One region of the Caballeronia sp. LP006 genome, then DNA from elsewhere that is predicted to be linked to it. Evidence: riboswitches for the same ligand, from Rfam matches in the RefSeq annotation. Region 1 holds a riboswitch; the other holds the start of a gene.

The links. Region 1 has a riboswitch for cobalamin ahead of cobW (cobalamin biosynthesis protein CobW). Riboswitches for the same ligand answer to the same signal wherever they lie in the genome.
Region 2: linked by a shared signal. The riboswitch ahead of P9250_RS21800 (TonB-dependent receptor domain-containing protein) and the one ahead of cobW (cobalamin biosynthesis protein CobW) in region 1 are both predicted to bind cobalamin.

The regions. Positions count from the first base shown of each region.
Region 1 is NZ_JARTVW010000004.1:631,878-639,595, reverse strand. Features, by position in the region: gene P9250_RS13060 (CbtA family protein) at 1-486, shown strand, start outside; gene P9250_RS13055 (DUF1289 domain-containing protein) at 548-784, opposite strand; gene P9250_RS13050 (cobyrinate a,c-diamide synthase) at 781-2,082, opposite strand; gene cobO (cob(I)yrinic acid a,c-diamide adenosyltransferase) at 2,087-2,689, opposite strand; gene P9250_RS13040 (cobalamin biosynthesis protein) at 2,686-3,066, opposite strand; cobalamin riboswitch at 3,183-3,434, shown strand; gene cobW (cobalamin biosynthesis protein CobW) at 3,579-4,658, shown strand; gene cobN (cobaltochelatase subunit CobN) at 4,662-7,718, shown strand, end outside.
Region 2 is NZ_JARTVW010000005.1:1,096,712-1,104,429, forward strand. Features, by position in the region: gene ilvD (dihydroxy-acid dehydratase) at 1-179, opposite strand, end outside; gene P9250_RS21765 (LysR family transcriptional regulator) at 292-1,227, shown strand; gene lgt (prolipoprotein diacylglyceryl transferase) at 1,265-2,161, shown strand; gene P9250_RS21775 (SIMPL domain-containing protein) at 2,189-2,920, opposite strand; gene P9250_RS21780 (EVE domain-containing protein) at 3,014-3,472, opposite strand; RNA gene ssrS (6S RNA) at 3,550-3,732, opposite strand; gene P9250_RS21790 (cell division protein ZapA) at 3,855-4,169, opposite strand; gene P9250_RS21795 (ATPase) at 4,166-4,552, opposite strand; cobalamin riboswitch at 4,789-5,114, shown strand; gene P9250_RS21800 (TonB-dependent receptor domain-containing protein) at 5,200-7,077, shown strand; gene P9250_RS21805 (iron ABC transporter permease) at 7,104-7,718, shown strand, end outside.

The DNA of each region.
Region 1 (7,718 bases):
TTTGCCTTGGCTTATGGGCGGCTCGGCTCGTTGCATGCGCGCGGAACGTCGGTTTTGCTTGCGCTCATTGGTTTCGTTAGCGTTGCGCTCGTGCCGTTCATCAAATATCCCCCAAACCCGCCCGCCGTGGGCAATGCCGAAACCATCGGTCCGCGTACGGCGCTTTTCTTCGGCATGGTGGCGATATCAATCGTCGGCGCGGTGTTCGCGGTCTATGCGCAGCGACGCTTGCAGGCGCGTCGCGGCAACTGGAACGCGGCGCTTATTGCGGCGGCTGGTTACGTCGTCCTGATGGTTATCGCGCAAGTGGCGCTGCCTTCTGTCGACGAAGTACCCGCCGACTTTTCCGCGTCGTTGTTGTGGAATTTCAGGCTGACTGCCGTCGGTATCCAGGCATTGATCTGGGCAACGCTTGGACTGCTCTTCGGCGCGCTTGCGTCACGTGAACTCGAGCGTCCGGCAGCGCGTCGCATGGCCGCTGCCTGAATCGAATGCTCGATGGATGTCAAAAGGCCCGCGTCGCTTGAGCACGAGCGCGGGCCTTCGTTCATTGCGAGGCCGCGCGCCGCTCAAGCAACTGGTCGAACAACGCGAGCTTCGCGTGATCGTCCATCGTTCTAAAGAATTTAATTTCCTCGCGGCTTCTAAAGCATCCCGCGCACAGGCCGCTCGATGCATCGAGCTTGCACACGCCGGTGCACGGCGAGCCGATTGGTTCCTGCGTGCTGGCGCGTTCGATCATCTCGGCGAGATCGCGTGGCCCGATTTCGGTCGATGTCGTCATAGCGCTTCGCCGCGAAAGAGCGCAGCCATTGCTGCAGGATTCGATGGCCAGTAAGCGTGCATGTAAGTGGCCGTTATCGCGCCATGACGATAAAGCGCTTCGCCCTGCGCACCGGTCGTTGCGTGCGTGGCTGTCGTGAAAGGCTGCATCGATGTCTTGAGCGTCGAATAGTGAAAGGTGTGGCCGGTGAGTGGACCGTGGGCGGTGTCGACTCGTTGCATCGCCAGCCGCGAAAGACGGCGTTGCATGGTGGCGTCGCCGGAAAGGGCGCTTAGCATTGAATGACGATTGCCTTCGACATCCGTCAGTGCGTCGAGCAGGTAGAGCATACCGCCGCATTCCGCGACTACCGCGCGATTGCGCGCGATATGTTCTTTTATCGAAGCGCGCGTGCACGCATTGGAAGCAAGCGTCGCGGCGTGAAGCTCGGGGTAGCCGCCGGGCAAGTAGAGCGCATCGACATGGGCGGGTACGGGCTCATCCGCTAGCGGGGAAAAATAGCTGACGCTTGCGCCCGATGCCTTTAGCAAATCGACATTTGCGGGATAAATAAATGAAAACGCGGCGTCCCGCGCGATCGCAATGTGCAATCCGTCGAGAAGACGCGGCGGTTCACTTAGCGTGATGTCGTCGTCGAAGCGAACGTGCGGCGGCAAATCGGCAAGCGTGGTCGCGGCAATGGCATCGGCGGCGCGGTCGAGACGCGCATCCAGGTCCGCCACTTCCCGCGCTTGAGTAAGGCCAAGGTGACGTTCGGGTAGCGCGATATCGTCCGCGTTCGAAAAATGACCGCAATAGCGCAGCCCTTCGGGGATGGCTTCGGCCAGCATCTGTGCATGGCGCGCAGACGCCACGCGATTTGCAAGCACGCCATGAAACGGCACATCGGGCCGATAACGCGCAAGTCCGAACGCAAGCGCGCCGAAGGTTTGCGCCATGCCATGCGCGCCGATTACCGCGAGCACGGGCACATTGAACGCAGCGGCGAGATCGGCGCTGCTCGGCGTGCCATCGAAGAGGCCCATTACGCCTTCGATCAAAATAAGGTCGGCTTCCTTGGCGGCCGCGGAAAGCATCGCGCGGCACGCTTCCAGTCCGACCATCCAAAGATGCAGCGAATAAACGGGCGACCCGCATGCCCGCTCGAGAATCATCGGATCGAGAAAATCCGGCCCGGTCTTGAAGACGCGCACGCGCCTGCCTTGCCGCGTGTGATGACGTGCAAGCGCGGCCGTCACCGTGGTCTTGCCTTGATGCGACGCGCTCGCGCCGATGAAGAGTGCGGGACAGTCTGCCATTGCGTCAGAACTCGACGCCGCGTTGCGCCTTGACGCCCTGCTCGCGATAAGGGTGCTTTACGAGGCGCATTTCGGTGACGAGATCGGCTATTTCTATGAGCTCATCGGCCGCGTGTCGTCCCGTCACGACGACATGCAGCATGGCCGGCCGTGCCTTTAGCACGCCGAGTACTTCCTCAAGCGGCAAATATTCGTACTTGAGCACGGCATTGAGCTCGTCGAGTACGACCATCTGATACTCGCCGCTTTGGATCATGCGTCGTGCTTCGTCCCATCCCTTGCGCGCCGTGGCGATATCCGCCTCGCGATTTTGCGTGTTCCACGTATAGCCATCGCCCATCGTCACGAAATCGCAATGCGCGATTGCGCCAAGGAAATCGCGTTCCGACGTATGCAGCGCGCCTTTGATGAATTGCACCACGCCGAGTTTCATGCCGTGCCCGAGCACGCGCATGGCCATGCCGAATGCAGCGGTGGTCTTGCCTTTGCCGTTGCCGGTATTGACGATCAACAGGCCCTTTTCATGGTCGGCGGCGGCCTGCTTTTTCTCATGGCCTTCCTTGCGCCGCTGGGTCATGCGCAAATGCGATTCGGTATCGGTTTTCATGCTTGTTTCTTCGATGGTGTCTCTGCAATAGCGACCGTCACGCCGCCCGCGATAGTCTTATGCACGACGAGCCGGCCGCCGCTGGCAATGAGCGCGCAAGGCTCGCATACGCCGTCGACATTCAAATGCCGCCTTGCCTGCGATAAGAATTCCCCAGGCGCGCGCTCGATTTGATCGGCGCTAAAGAAATCCACGCGCAATTGATGACGCTCGCAAAATGCGAGCAATCCTGCTTCGTCTTTCTTAGCGTCGATGCTTGCCACGCTGGCGATATCGGCAAATGCGAGCGTGCCAAGCGCACCACGCACAGCGCGTTCTATTGCTTCGGCGCTTACGCCGCGGCGGCAGCCGATGCCGATGACGAGCGCGGCGCTCATGCTAAACGAAGCCAATTCATGGAGGTCGACTTGAAAAGCCTTAAGTCGGAGGAAAGATACCATACCGGACGCTTAGGCAGGCACCATGCTTTCTTGACGCCTAACCCCGCTAGCCCTAGACTTTCAATAGTTCAGGTGCTCGCGCGCCAAGTCTTTAGCGCGCAGTTGAACGGGAAACAGGAAGCGCGCGTTCAGGCGAACGCAAGCCAACCTGTGCTGCCCCCGCAACGGTAAGCGAAAGCCACGCATGACATGCGCGGCAAGCCGGTTTCAAAGCCACTGTGCTAGGCGTTCAAAGCGTCCGGCGCGGGAAGGCGAAGCGGCTATTTTCGTCAGCCCGGATACCGGCCAGAATTACCGAAGGGATTTCCTTAGCCGCGGGGTTGCGGCGTATCCCCAGATCCACCGAGTCGTGCGCTTTTCCATGTCCATGCCGCTGCAAAGGTCGAATAGACCGCATCGCGCACACCATCACGCATAGGGCGCACGCATCAATCAAGCACGGAGCAACGATGCAAACGCGCAAGATCCCCGTCACGGTCGTGACCGGCTTCCTCGGCAGCGGCAAAACCACGCTGATGCGGCACATTCTTTCGAACGCGCAGGGCAAGCGCATCGCGGTCATCGTCAACGAGTTCGGCGAGCTCGGTATCGATGGAGAAATTCTCAAGGGCTGCGGCATCGGTTGCGACGACGAAGCAGGCTCCGCCGAACGCAATCTCTATGAACTCGCGAACGGTTGCTTGTGTTGCACCGTGCAGGAAGAGTTTTATCCGGTGATGGAGCAACTGCTTGAACGGCGCGACAGGATCGATCACGTGTTGATCGAAACGTCCGGGCTTGCCTTGCCCAAGCCGCTCGTGCAGGCCTTCAACTGGCCGTCCATCAAGAACGCCTTCACCGTGGACGCGGTCGTTACCGTGGTCGACGGTCCGGCTGCGGCAAGCGGTCAGTTCGCGGCAAATCCCATCGCCGTCGATGCGCAGCGCAAGGCCGATCCGAATCTCGATCACGAATCGCCGTTGCATGAATTGTTTGAAGACCAACTGTCGTCGGCGGATCTCGTCATCGTCAACAAGACCGATCTCATGGATGCCGCCGCGTTGAGCAAGGTCGATGCGCTCGTGCGTCCCGAGATTCCGCCCGAAGTGAAGATCGTTCCCGCGCAGATGGGCAAACTCGACGTGCATGCGCTGCTCGGCTTGCAATCCGCATCGGAAGAGACCATTCATCTGCGGCACGACCATCATGGCTCGCCCGACGAAGACGGTCATGCGGATCATCATCACGACGAGTTCGATTCCGTGGTGGTCGCAGCGGATGTCGAGTCGCGCGAACAGCTGCTTGCGGCACTGCACGTGCTGGTGGAAAAGCACACGATTTACCGTGTGAAGGGCTTCGCGGCGTTGCCGGGTGCCGCCATGCGGCTCGTCGTGCAAGGCGTGGGGCGACGCTTCGACAGTTACTTCGACAGGCGCTGGAACGAAGGCGAGGCATCGAGTCGCTTCGTGCTTATCGGCGAGGACCTCGACCGCGAAACGCTGCAACGTGCCTTCGTTTCCGTGTTGCAGAACTTACCCGTGCAGGCCTGAGCGATGCATCTGCTGCGCACGACTCCGGGAGGCTTCGTCGACGACGCCGCAGGCGTGATGCGGATCGAGCAGACGCGCGCACCCATCGTCGTGCTCAGTTCGGCCGATACCACGCTCGCGCTGCTCGCAAGCGTCTTTCCACGTCTCGGCCCCGGCTTTCCGGAGGTGCGGCTCGCAAATCAATCGTTCCTGCGCCAGAACGCTTCGGTCGACTTTTATGTCGACGACATTCTGCGCCATGCAAAGGTCGTCATCGTCGATCATCTCGGCGGCGAATCGTATTGGCCCTACGGTATCGAGCGTCTCGTCGCTTTGGCAAAGCGCGAAAAGCAGATGCTCGCCATGTTTTCGGGCGATCTTGCGGAAGACCCGAATCTCATCGGCAAGAGTACGGCCGATGCCGCGTTCTGCCGCGACCTGTCGCGCTATTTACGTGAAGGCGGCGCGCGCAATGCCGAAGAGTTTCTACGCGCCATTGCGCATCGCGCGTTCGGTTGGGGACGCGAAGCGCACGCGCCGAGCGCGTTGCCCGCGGTCGCGATCTATCACCCCGAGCGCGAAAGCGCTTCTAGCGACGATTGGCGCGAACGCTGGACCGAAGGCGCGCCGGTGGTTGCCATTCTTTTCTATCGCGCGCACCTTCAATCAGGCAACACCGCTGTGTTCGATGCATTCATCGAAGCGCTCGAACGCGAGGGCATGAATCCGCTGCCCATTGCGATTGCATCGCTCAAGGAAAGTCTGAGCCGCGAAGTAGTGGAGCGTTTGTGCGCGCAGCATGGTGCATCGCTCGTGCTCAATACCACGGCGTTCGCTGCGGGCGTGATCGGAGAAAGCGAAGCATTCGAAGTGGCCGGCGATGCGCCCGTGATGCAAGTGATCTTGAGCGGGGGCAATCGCGATGACTGGCAGAAGGACAATCAAGGCCTGAATTCGCGCGATGTCGCCATGCACGTGACGCTCCCCGAGGTGGATGGCCGTATCATCACGCGAGCGGTGAGCTTCAAGGGACTTGCTTATCGATGCCCGCATACGCAGGTCGACGTGGTGCGTTATCAAGCCGATACCGAGCGCATGCGCTTCGTCGCCGAACTCAGCGCGCGCTGGTGCAAGCTCAGACATACGCCAAACGAGCGCAAGCGCATCGCGCTCGTCTTGGCGAATTATCCGGCGAGCGAAGGGCGCATTGGCAACGGCGTGGGACTGGACACGCCGGCATCGGCCATCAACATCTTGCAGTTGCTCGAGCGTGAAGGCTATCGCTTAGACCAGATTCCCGAACATGGCGATGCGCTCATCGAAGCGCTTACACGAGGCGTGACGAACGACCCTGTCGTGCGCGATCTTCGCCCGGCCCTGCAAAGTCTTGCGCTCGAAGATTATCTCGATGCCTATCGCGCGTTGCCGCTGGATGCACGGCAAGCACTGGAAAAAACATGGGGCGCGCCTGAAGACGATCCGACGATACGGCGCGGCCGCTTCATGATTGCAGGCTTGCGTTGCGGTGAAGTGTTCATCGGCATTCAGCCTTCGCGCTCGCGCGAGCGCGACGATTATGCGAGCTATCACAATGCCGAGCTCGTGCCGCCGCATGCGTATCTCGCGTTTTATTTTTGGTTGCGCTTGCGTTTCCAGGCCGATGCGCTCGTGCATGTCGGCAAGCATGGCAACCTCGAATGGCTGCCGGGCAAGAGCGTTGCGTTGTCGGCATCGTGCTGGCCCGATCTCATTCTCGGTCCCATGCCGCATCTCTATCCGTTCATCGTGAACGATCCGGGCGAAGGAAGTCAGGCCAAGCGTCGCGCGCAGGCGGTCATCATCGACCATCTGATGCCGCCGCTCACGCGTGCCGAAAACTATGGGCCGCTGCAGGATCTCGAACGACAAGTGGACGAATACTACGAAGCGCTCATGGTCGATACGCGCCGCGCGAAGCTGCTGCGCAAGTCCATCCTCGCGAACATCGTCGAGAACAGGTTGCATGAGGAACTCGGGCTCGACGCACCGGGCGACTTGCAGGGTGAAGACACACTGCTTACGCGTGCCGATGCCTATCTGTGCGAACTCAAGGAAGCGCAGATACGCGATGGCTTGCATGTGTTCGGCGTATCGCCCGAAGGCGTGCAAAGGCGCGATACGCTGCTCGCATTGGGCCGTTTTCCGACCGGCGACGGACGCGGCGCGAATGCAAGTCTCATCACGGCCATGGCGCGCGATCTCGCGCTCGGTGAAGCGTTCGATCCGCTCGATGCCGACTGGGCGGCGCCATGGAATGGACCTCGCCCCGACGCGCTTCAAAACGCGGTCGACGCGCCTTGGCGGCATCATGGCGATACACGCGAACGCCTCGAATCGTTAGCATTGCAACTATTTCAAGGCGATGCCGAATCGCCGGGGCCGCAAACGACGCTGGTGCTCGAACGCTTGCAAGGCGATGTGCTCGCGCGTCTTGACGCGTGTGGTCCGCAAGAGCTCGAGCAACTGAAGCGCGGGCTTGAGGGCCGCTTCGTGCCGCCTGGTCCGAGCGGTTCTCCATCGCGCGGCAGACCGGACGTGTTGCCTACCGGACGCAATTTTTATTCGGTCGACACACGCGCATTGCCGACGCAGGCCGCATGGTCCATCGGCCTCAAGTCGGCCAATCTGCTGGTGGAAAGACACGTGCAGGATCACGGCGATTTCCCGCGCGCCATCGGCCTTTCCGTGTGGGGCACGGCGACCATGCGCACTGGCGGCGACGATATGGCCCAGGCGTTCGCACTGATCGGCGTACGGCCGAAGTGGGCGGCGGGAAGCAATCGCGTGACGGACTTCGAGATACTGCCAATCTCCATCTTCAACCGGCCGCGTATCGACGTTACCTTGCGCGTATCGGGGTTCTTTCGCGACGCCTTCGCCAATCTCATGCATCTTTTCGATGCGGCGGTGCAAGCCGTCGCCGAACTCGAAGACGAGTCCGAGGATATCAATCCGATTCGCGCGCGCGTCATGCGTGAGCGCGATGAACTGATCGGTCGCGGTATGAATGCGAAAGAAGCGCGGCAACGTGCAGGCTGGCGC
Region 2 (7,718 bases), on a different contig from region 1:
GCATCGGCGAGACGCTGCAGACCCGCGTTGCACGGCGTGATGGTGGAGTGACCGTTGGCGATACCGATCATCGGCTTGTCGAAGTCTTCCTCCTTGTAACCGAGGGCGTAGTACATCGAGCGGTTGGGCGAACGTGCGACGCCCTGCGTGATGTGTTTCGAGCGGCGATTGAAGGGCATGGCTGCCTCCTGAGGGGATCGTGGTTCTTGGTGTGGTGCAGGAAGAATGCAGTGTCGTCGATGTATCTGTCCAATATATTATTTAGGGTCTATTGAGTCGCAAAACATATCGATGCCAGTCGAACTCCGCCTGCTGCGCTACTTCGTGACCGTCGCCGAGGAGATGCACTTCGGCCGCGCCGCCGCGCGCCTCGCCATGACGCAGCCGCCGCTCTCGCAGGCCATCCGTGCGCTGGAAGACGCGCTCGGCGTCGTGCTGTTCGAACGCACGCGGCGCACGGTCGAACTGACGCCGGTTGGCCGCGATCTGTTGCCCGAGGTGCGCCGCCTGCTTGCCGCCGCCGACGCCTTGCGTCCGCTCGCGCAGTCGCTTTCGCGCGGCGAGGCGGGCGTGCTCTCGCTCGCGTTCGTCTCCACGGCGGATTACGGCCTTTTGCCAGCGTTACTGCGCGAATTCAATGCGCGTTATCCGGGCGTGCGTCTGCAACTCACGGAAGCCACCAGCGATGTTCAGATAGACGAACTCGTGGCCGGCCGTATCGATGCCGGTCTCGTGATTCCGCCGCTGCCGCCGCGTCACGCCATGACGCTTTCGTATCTGCCGATTGCGCGCGAGCCGCTCGTCATCGCCATGTCGACGGATGCCGCGCAGGAACTCGGGCAGGGCGCCGCCGAATGGACCGAGACGCCCGTCGATCTGCACGACTTGGCCAGCGCGCCGCTCGTCGTCTTTCCAAGGCGTCTCGCGCCGGGTTTGTATGACATCATTATGGGCTGCTACGGCGCGGCCGGTTTGACGCCGCGCATCGGACAAGAGGCGATACAGATGCAGACCATCGTGAGCCTCGTGTCCGCCGGCATGGGCGTCGCGCTCGTGCCGCAGTCGTTGCGGCATCTGCGGCGCACGGGCGTGGTGTATCGCCCGTTGCGGGAACCGGGGCCCGTGGTCGAAACCGGGCTCGTGTGGCGCGCGGCCGAAGTGAGTCCGGTGTTGAGCCGGCTCATCGAGATCGTGCGCGCGCAGGCTGCTGCCGTCGTTGCCGTATGATTCGCCTTTGAAGTTCGCCTGGCTCTTCCATTACACGATGCTCATACATCCCAATTTCGATCCCGTCGCGATCCATCTCGGACCGCTCGCCGTGCGCTGGTACGGCCTCATGTATCTCGTTGCGTTCATTTCGGCCATTGCCATCGGCAGATTGCGTCTGCGCTTGCCGCATGTCGCCGCGCAAGGCTGGACCGTCAAGGACATCGACGACATGCTGTTTTACGGCGTGCTCGGGACGATTCTCGGCGGCCGCATTGGCTATGTGGTGTTCTACAAGGCGAGTTATTACTTCGCGCATCCGCTCGATATCTTCAAGGTCTGGGAAGGCGGCATGTCGTTTCACGGCGGCTTTCTCGGCGTGACGCTCGCGATGGTTCTGTTCGCGTTTCAGCGCAAGCGCACGTGGCTGCAAGTGACGGATTTTGTCGCGCCGATGGTGCCGCTCGGACTGGCGGCGGGGCGTCTCGGCAACTTCATCAACGGTGAGTTGTGGGGCCGCGTGACCGACCCGGCCGCGCCCTGGGCCATGCTCTTCCAGAATTCCACCAACGACGACGCCATCTGGCTCGCGAAGCATCCGCAGCTCGATGCGCAATACAATCTCTCGGAGATTTTCTCGCGCTATCACATGCTGCCGCGCCATCCGTCGCAGTTGTATGAAATCGCGCTGGAAGGGCTCGTGCTGTTTGCGGTGATCTACCTCTTCGCGCGCAAACCGCGGCCGGTGGGCGCAGTGTCGGCGTTGTTTCTGATCGGTTATGGGCTTGCGCGCTTCACGGTGGAATTCGCGCGCGAGCCGGATGATTATCTCGGACTCCTCGCGCTCGGCTTTTCGATGGGCCAATGGCTCTCGCTGCCGATGATCGTCGCGGGCATCGTCATGATGGTGTGGGCGTACAAACGTCATAAACGCGTGTCCGGCAACGCGGCGTAAATCACGCCGCGTTCTCCGGTACAGCAGTTATCGCCCCATTTGCACCGAACCCGACACGTCGACGGTCACCGTCGTCGTGCCGGCTTCGAGCGCCATCGGCGCGCCGACCTTCGCGTCCGCGCCAAGCGAGCGGGCCTGCATCATCATCACCGGGCGCGGACCCGCGCCGCTGTGGCCCACGTTCACTTCGCGGATCGTGAAGTTGGCGTAACCGAACGCCTGACTCGCGGCCTGCGCTTCCTTGCGGAACGACTCGATGGCCTGAGTCGAGAGCTTCTGCTCGGCGGCGCGCTGCGCTTCGGGCGACAGCGAGAACGCGACGCTGCCGACTTGCATGGCGTTACTCATCTTGCCCGCGAGCTTGGACGCCGCCGCGAAGTCGTGCGATTCCAGCACGACCTCCGTGCGGCCGCGCCACGCGGAGATCTTGCCGTCGCGATCCGTGCTCGGATAAACCGTGAACGAGCCGCTTTTCGCGGTCACGTTGTCGACGCCTTTTGCTTCGCGCAATGCGGCTTCGGCGCGCTGATTGAGCGTGGTGGTGAGCGACGATGGATCGGCCGCTTCCTGCTCGTAGAACAGCGTGATGTTGACGACATCTTGCGGCACTTGCGCGCTGGCTTGCGCGGATAGCGAAAGCACGCCGGATGGCTGCGGATTGGTGATTACCGTCTGAGCGGCGGCCGAAAGCGGAAGCGTGAGCGCGGCGCTCGACATCGCGACGAAGGCGAGGGCGGCGGCGGTTTTCTTGTCGATCATCTAAGGACTCCGAGTGCAAGAGCATCGCGTGATTCGCGACCGCACTTAGGCGCTTCGTTCGTTCCCTTAGTTCCCTTGAACGATTCGCGCGCCCTAGACCAGACGCTCGGTTATGAAGCGCCACTGCGCCTCGGTCACGGGCGTGATCGACAGCCGATTACCGCGCGCCAGCACTTGCATGTCGGCGAGTTCCGCGTGTTCGCGCAATGTCGCGAGCGGAATCAACGGCGTCTTCTTGACGAAGCGCACATCGACGAGCATCCAGCGCGGCGTCTCCTGCGTGGACTTGGCGTCGAAGTACGGGCTTTTGGCGTCGAACTGAGTGGGATCGGGATAAGCCGTGGAACAGACTTTGGCGATGCCCGCAATGCCCGGCTCCGGGCAACTCGAATGATAGAAGAGCACGCCGTCGCCGACTTGCATCTGGTCGCGCATGAAGTTGCGCGCCTGATAGTTGCGCACGCCCGTCCACGGAAGGGTTTTCTTCGGCGCGTGCGCGAGATGATCGATGCTCGCTTCGTCCGGTTCGGACTTCATCAGCCAGTAGCGCATGATGGATTCGGCAACGGGGTTGTAAAACGGGCTCGACAAAAGCAAACGGCATCGGTATGAACCGATGCCGCTGGAGTAGGGTCCCCACCTCGGCCGCTAGGCCGGCATCCTGAACCTGGGTTCAAGATTGGTCGCAGTAAGCAACACTTCGGGTACATCAGACAGAGTGACGCGCGCGCCCGTGCTGCAAGTTTCCACAACCGTGCCAATGTAGCATTGGTTCAAGGAATATATGACCTTGGCGAACCAGGCAGGGAGTAGTCACTCTACACCAATCGAATGTCTAATGCAGCCTCTCGACACCAATTGCGCAGTTTCTTTTTTCGATTGACATCGCGCGACCGATTAGCGTTCGCCACGGAGCGGCGTCGCGGCACTTCGGTCACTGCACTTCATACTGCGCGATGACAGCACCAAGCTGTTCGTTCATGGAGTGCATCGTGCGGCGTATTTCCTCGGCGGGGAAGGCCTCGCCATGACGCACGCTTTCTTGCAGCCTCAGCAATTCGGAAGCGAGTGAAAGCGCGGCCATCACCGCGATGCGGTCTTGCCCGCGCACGTTGCTTGCATTGCGCACCTTGTTCATCTCGGCGTCGACCCGTGCCACCGCTTCACGCAGCGCGCCTTCGGTTTCCGGCGAACAGGCGAGGCGATATTGCTGGCCGAGAATGGATACTTCGATCTGCGTGGTCGTCATGCCTTCTCTCCGTGATGATGCTCGCTGTGCTCTTCCGCGTGCGCATGCTCGTGCGCGGCTTGCACATCGTGAGAGCGGGCATCGAGGAGATCGAGCTGATTTTCCGTCTCGGCATGATTCGCGGACTTGCCGCGCGGCAACTTTTCGAGGATCGCGTTCAGGCGGACCTGCGCGTCGTCGATCTTGGCCGAGAGGGAATCTCGTTCGGCTTGCAGCGTGTCGCGCTCTTCGCGCATTTGCACGAGCTCTGCCTGCACGTTCGCGTAGTCGCTACGCAGTTGTTCGATTTGTGCTTCAAGCGCGAGACGCGCCTGATTGTGCCGCTCGCTGATCTGGATCAGCCGGCCGATATTTCCTGACAGTGATTCGAGTTCGTTGAGCATGTGCTGCGTCCTCTAAAGACCTCGCATTCTAGCGCGGTTCAACGGAGCTTCCGATAATTGTCTCGTTTCGAGACGTAACAGCACGCGATCATGCGTGCATCGCGATGCATTCGTGTGTGGAAAGCGCGGGCGCTGCCGATGTGTTGCGACGGCGGGTTCTAGTTGGGTTCGTCGTGAGCCGTGTGTCTTGCGATGATCGGCCAGGATCGTTTCTTGACGGTCCTGAATCGCGCTCCTACACTTGCCGCACTTTTGGTGCTCGCGTCCGCATTTCTTTTGCGGGCGCAGTCAAACGGGAAACAGGAAGCGGCGCCGCCAAGGCCACGCCAACCTGTGCTGCCCCCGCAACGGTAAGCGACCGCAACGCAAGTTGCAAGTCGTCCCTTGCGCGTTTTTCGCCGCGCCGTCGTGTGAGTTTGCTTGCGAGTCTGTTTGATTCGCAAGAATCCGCCGCTCGACGCAGGCCAGGCGAAGAACGTGTCGATGCCACTGCGCTTCATGCGTGGGAAGGCGGGACGGTGTGTCGCCAGCCCGGATACCGGCCAACTGTTCAGCGCGTTCGTCTGTTCGCATTCGAGCGCGCTCGTCGCGCATTGGCCTTGCGGGGAGCGAGGTCGCGCTAGCCTACGCATGGGAACATTTCACGCATGGTATCGCCACTTGCCCGACACGCGGGCAGACGCAAAACGATCGAACGCGCCGCGCTCGTCGCCCTCAACACATGGTTGCTCGCTCATGAAGCGCTCGCGGACGAAGCCTCGCAACCGCCGCTCGCACCCGTCGTCGTGACCGCGACGCGCACCGCGCAACCCCTCGCCGATACGATCGCGCAGACTTCGCTCTTCGACGCCCAGGATATCGCCGACAGCAATGCCTACGACGCGCTCGGCGTCATCGGTCTTGCGCCCGGAGTGCAGGTGACGCGCAATGGCGGCCCGGGAGCGAATGCAAGCGTGTTCATACGCGGCGCGTCCTCGACGCAATCGCTCGTTTTGATCGACGGCGTGCGTGTGGAGTCCGCATCGCTCGGCTCGGCGCAGCTTGCGCAGATCATGCCGGATCAGATCGACCGCATCGAAGTCGTGAACGGCAACGTGTCGGCGCTGTACGGCTCGGGCGCGATCGGCGGCGTCGTGCAGATCTTCACGAAAGACGGCGAGGCGCATCCGCCGCGCTTCTACTTCGAGACGGAATACGGCAGCTATCACACGCAGCGGCAAGCGGCGGGCGTTTCCGGCGCGTTCGATAGCGAAGGCCGCACGACCTTCAGCTTCAACGTATCGCGCGAGAAGACCGATGGTTTCTCGTCGATCGATCCCGCGCTCGCGCCCAACGCCAATCCGAACGCGAACGGTTATCTGAACGAAAGCGTCGCGGCCACGCTGCGCCACAAGTTCGGCGACAAATGGGACGCGGGCGTGCGCTTCTATCAGTCGAACGGCATCGACAGTTTCGACGATGCCTACGGCTTGCCCGGCGATCTCAACGATTCGCACAGTCGCGTGCGGTCGACATCGGTGTTTGCGAACGGCCGTATCACGGACCAGTGGACCACGCATTTCACGGTCGCGCAGGGACAGGACCGCGCGAACAACGAGCAGAACGGCATCTATACGAGCCGCTTCAATTCAGAGGATCGCCAGTATCTGTGGCAGAACGACTTTCGCCTGACGGAGGCGCACAAGCTCCTGTTCGGTTACGAGCATCTCGACCAGACGCTCGATTCGGATCAGTTCAGCGCGCCGGATCGTCACGTGAATTCGGTGTACGCGGGCTATGTGGGACGCTTCGGTCCGAGCGAAGTGCAGGCCAATCTGCGCCACGACCAGTATTCCGATTTCGGCGGCGCGAACAGCTACTATCTGGGCTATGCGTACAACATCGACACGCACTGGCGCGCGAGCGCGAGTTACGCGGCGTCGTTCCGCGCGCCGAGCTTCGACGATCTCTACTATCCGTTCAGCGGCAATCCGTCCATTCAGCCCGAGCGCAGTCATTCGGTGGAAGCGGCGCTGCAGTACGCATCGGACCAAGTGGGCGTGCTGCGCGTGACGGCGTTTCAGACGCGCTATTCGAATCTGATCGATTACGTATCGGACGGCAGCGGCTTATATATCGCGCAGAACGTCGGACGCGCGAAGGTGCAGGGCGTCGAGGGATCGTGGGCAGGGCATGTCGGCGCCACTGATTTGCGCGCGGGCGTGACGTTCCAGAATCCCGTCGATGAAACCGGCAATCAGGACCTGACGCGCCATGCGCGGCGTTTCGCGAGTTTCAGCGCGCATCGCTCGATAGGAAGCTGGCGCGTGGGCGGCGAGTGGATCGTGAGCGGTGCGCGCAGCGATTACGATTCGACGCTCGCGGGCTATGGCGTCGTGAATCTGTCGGCGCGCTATGACATCACGAAGTCGTGGTACGTGAGCGCGCGTGTCGACAACCTCTTCGACCGGAACTATGAACTGGCTTATTCGTACAACACGCCGAGGCGCGGCGCTTATGTCACGCTCGGCTGGCGCCCGTCGTGAGCGACACCGTTGACCTGCGCCGCGCGATGAACGCTAAACGCGCGTTAGGCATCTGGGCTGCGCTCGGGCTTGCCGCGTTGCTTGTGTTTGCGGCGTCGCTCGCGCTCGGCAGCGTCGCGTTGCCCTTGCCGCGCGCCATCGCGGCGTTGTTGCACGCGCATGCGGCCGCGCCCGATATCGCCGATGACATCGTGCTCACCTTGCGTTTGCCGCGCGCGCTTGCGGGTTTCGCTTCGGGCGCCTTGCTCGCGCTTTCCGGCGCGCTGCTGCAAGTGCTGTTGCGCAATCCACTGGCCGAGCCGTACGTGCTCGGCGTATCCGGCGGCGCGGCGACCTTCGCGCTCACGGCGATGCTCGCGTCGCTGCCGTGGTGGGGCATCGATCTGGCGGCGTGCGCGGGCGCGTTCGCATCCATCGTGCTGGTGCTTGGACTCGCGCGACGCGACCTGTGGCACGGCGATCGCGATGCCTCGCCGCGTCTTCTGCTGACAGGCGTCGTGATAGCGGCGGGCTGGGGCGCGCTCATCACGTTGATCCTCAGCATTGCGCCGGAGAATCGCTTGCGCGGGATGATCTTCTGGCTGACGGGCGACCTGAACGGCGCAGCGACGCCGTGGCCTGCGCTGATCGCGCTCGTCGTC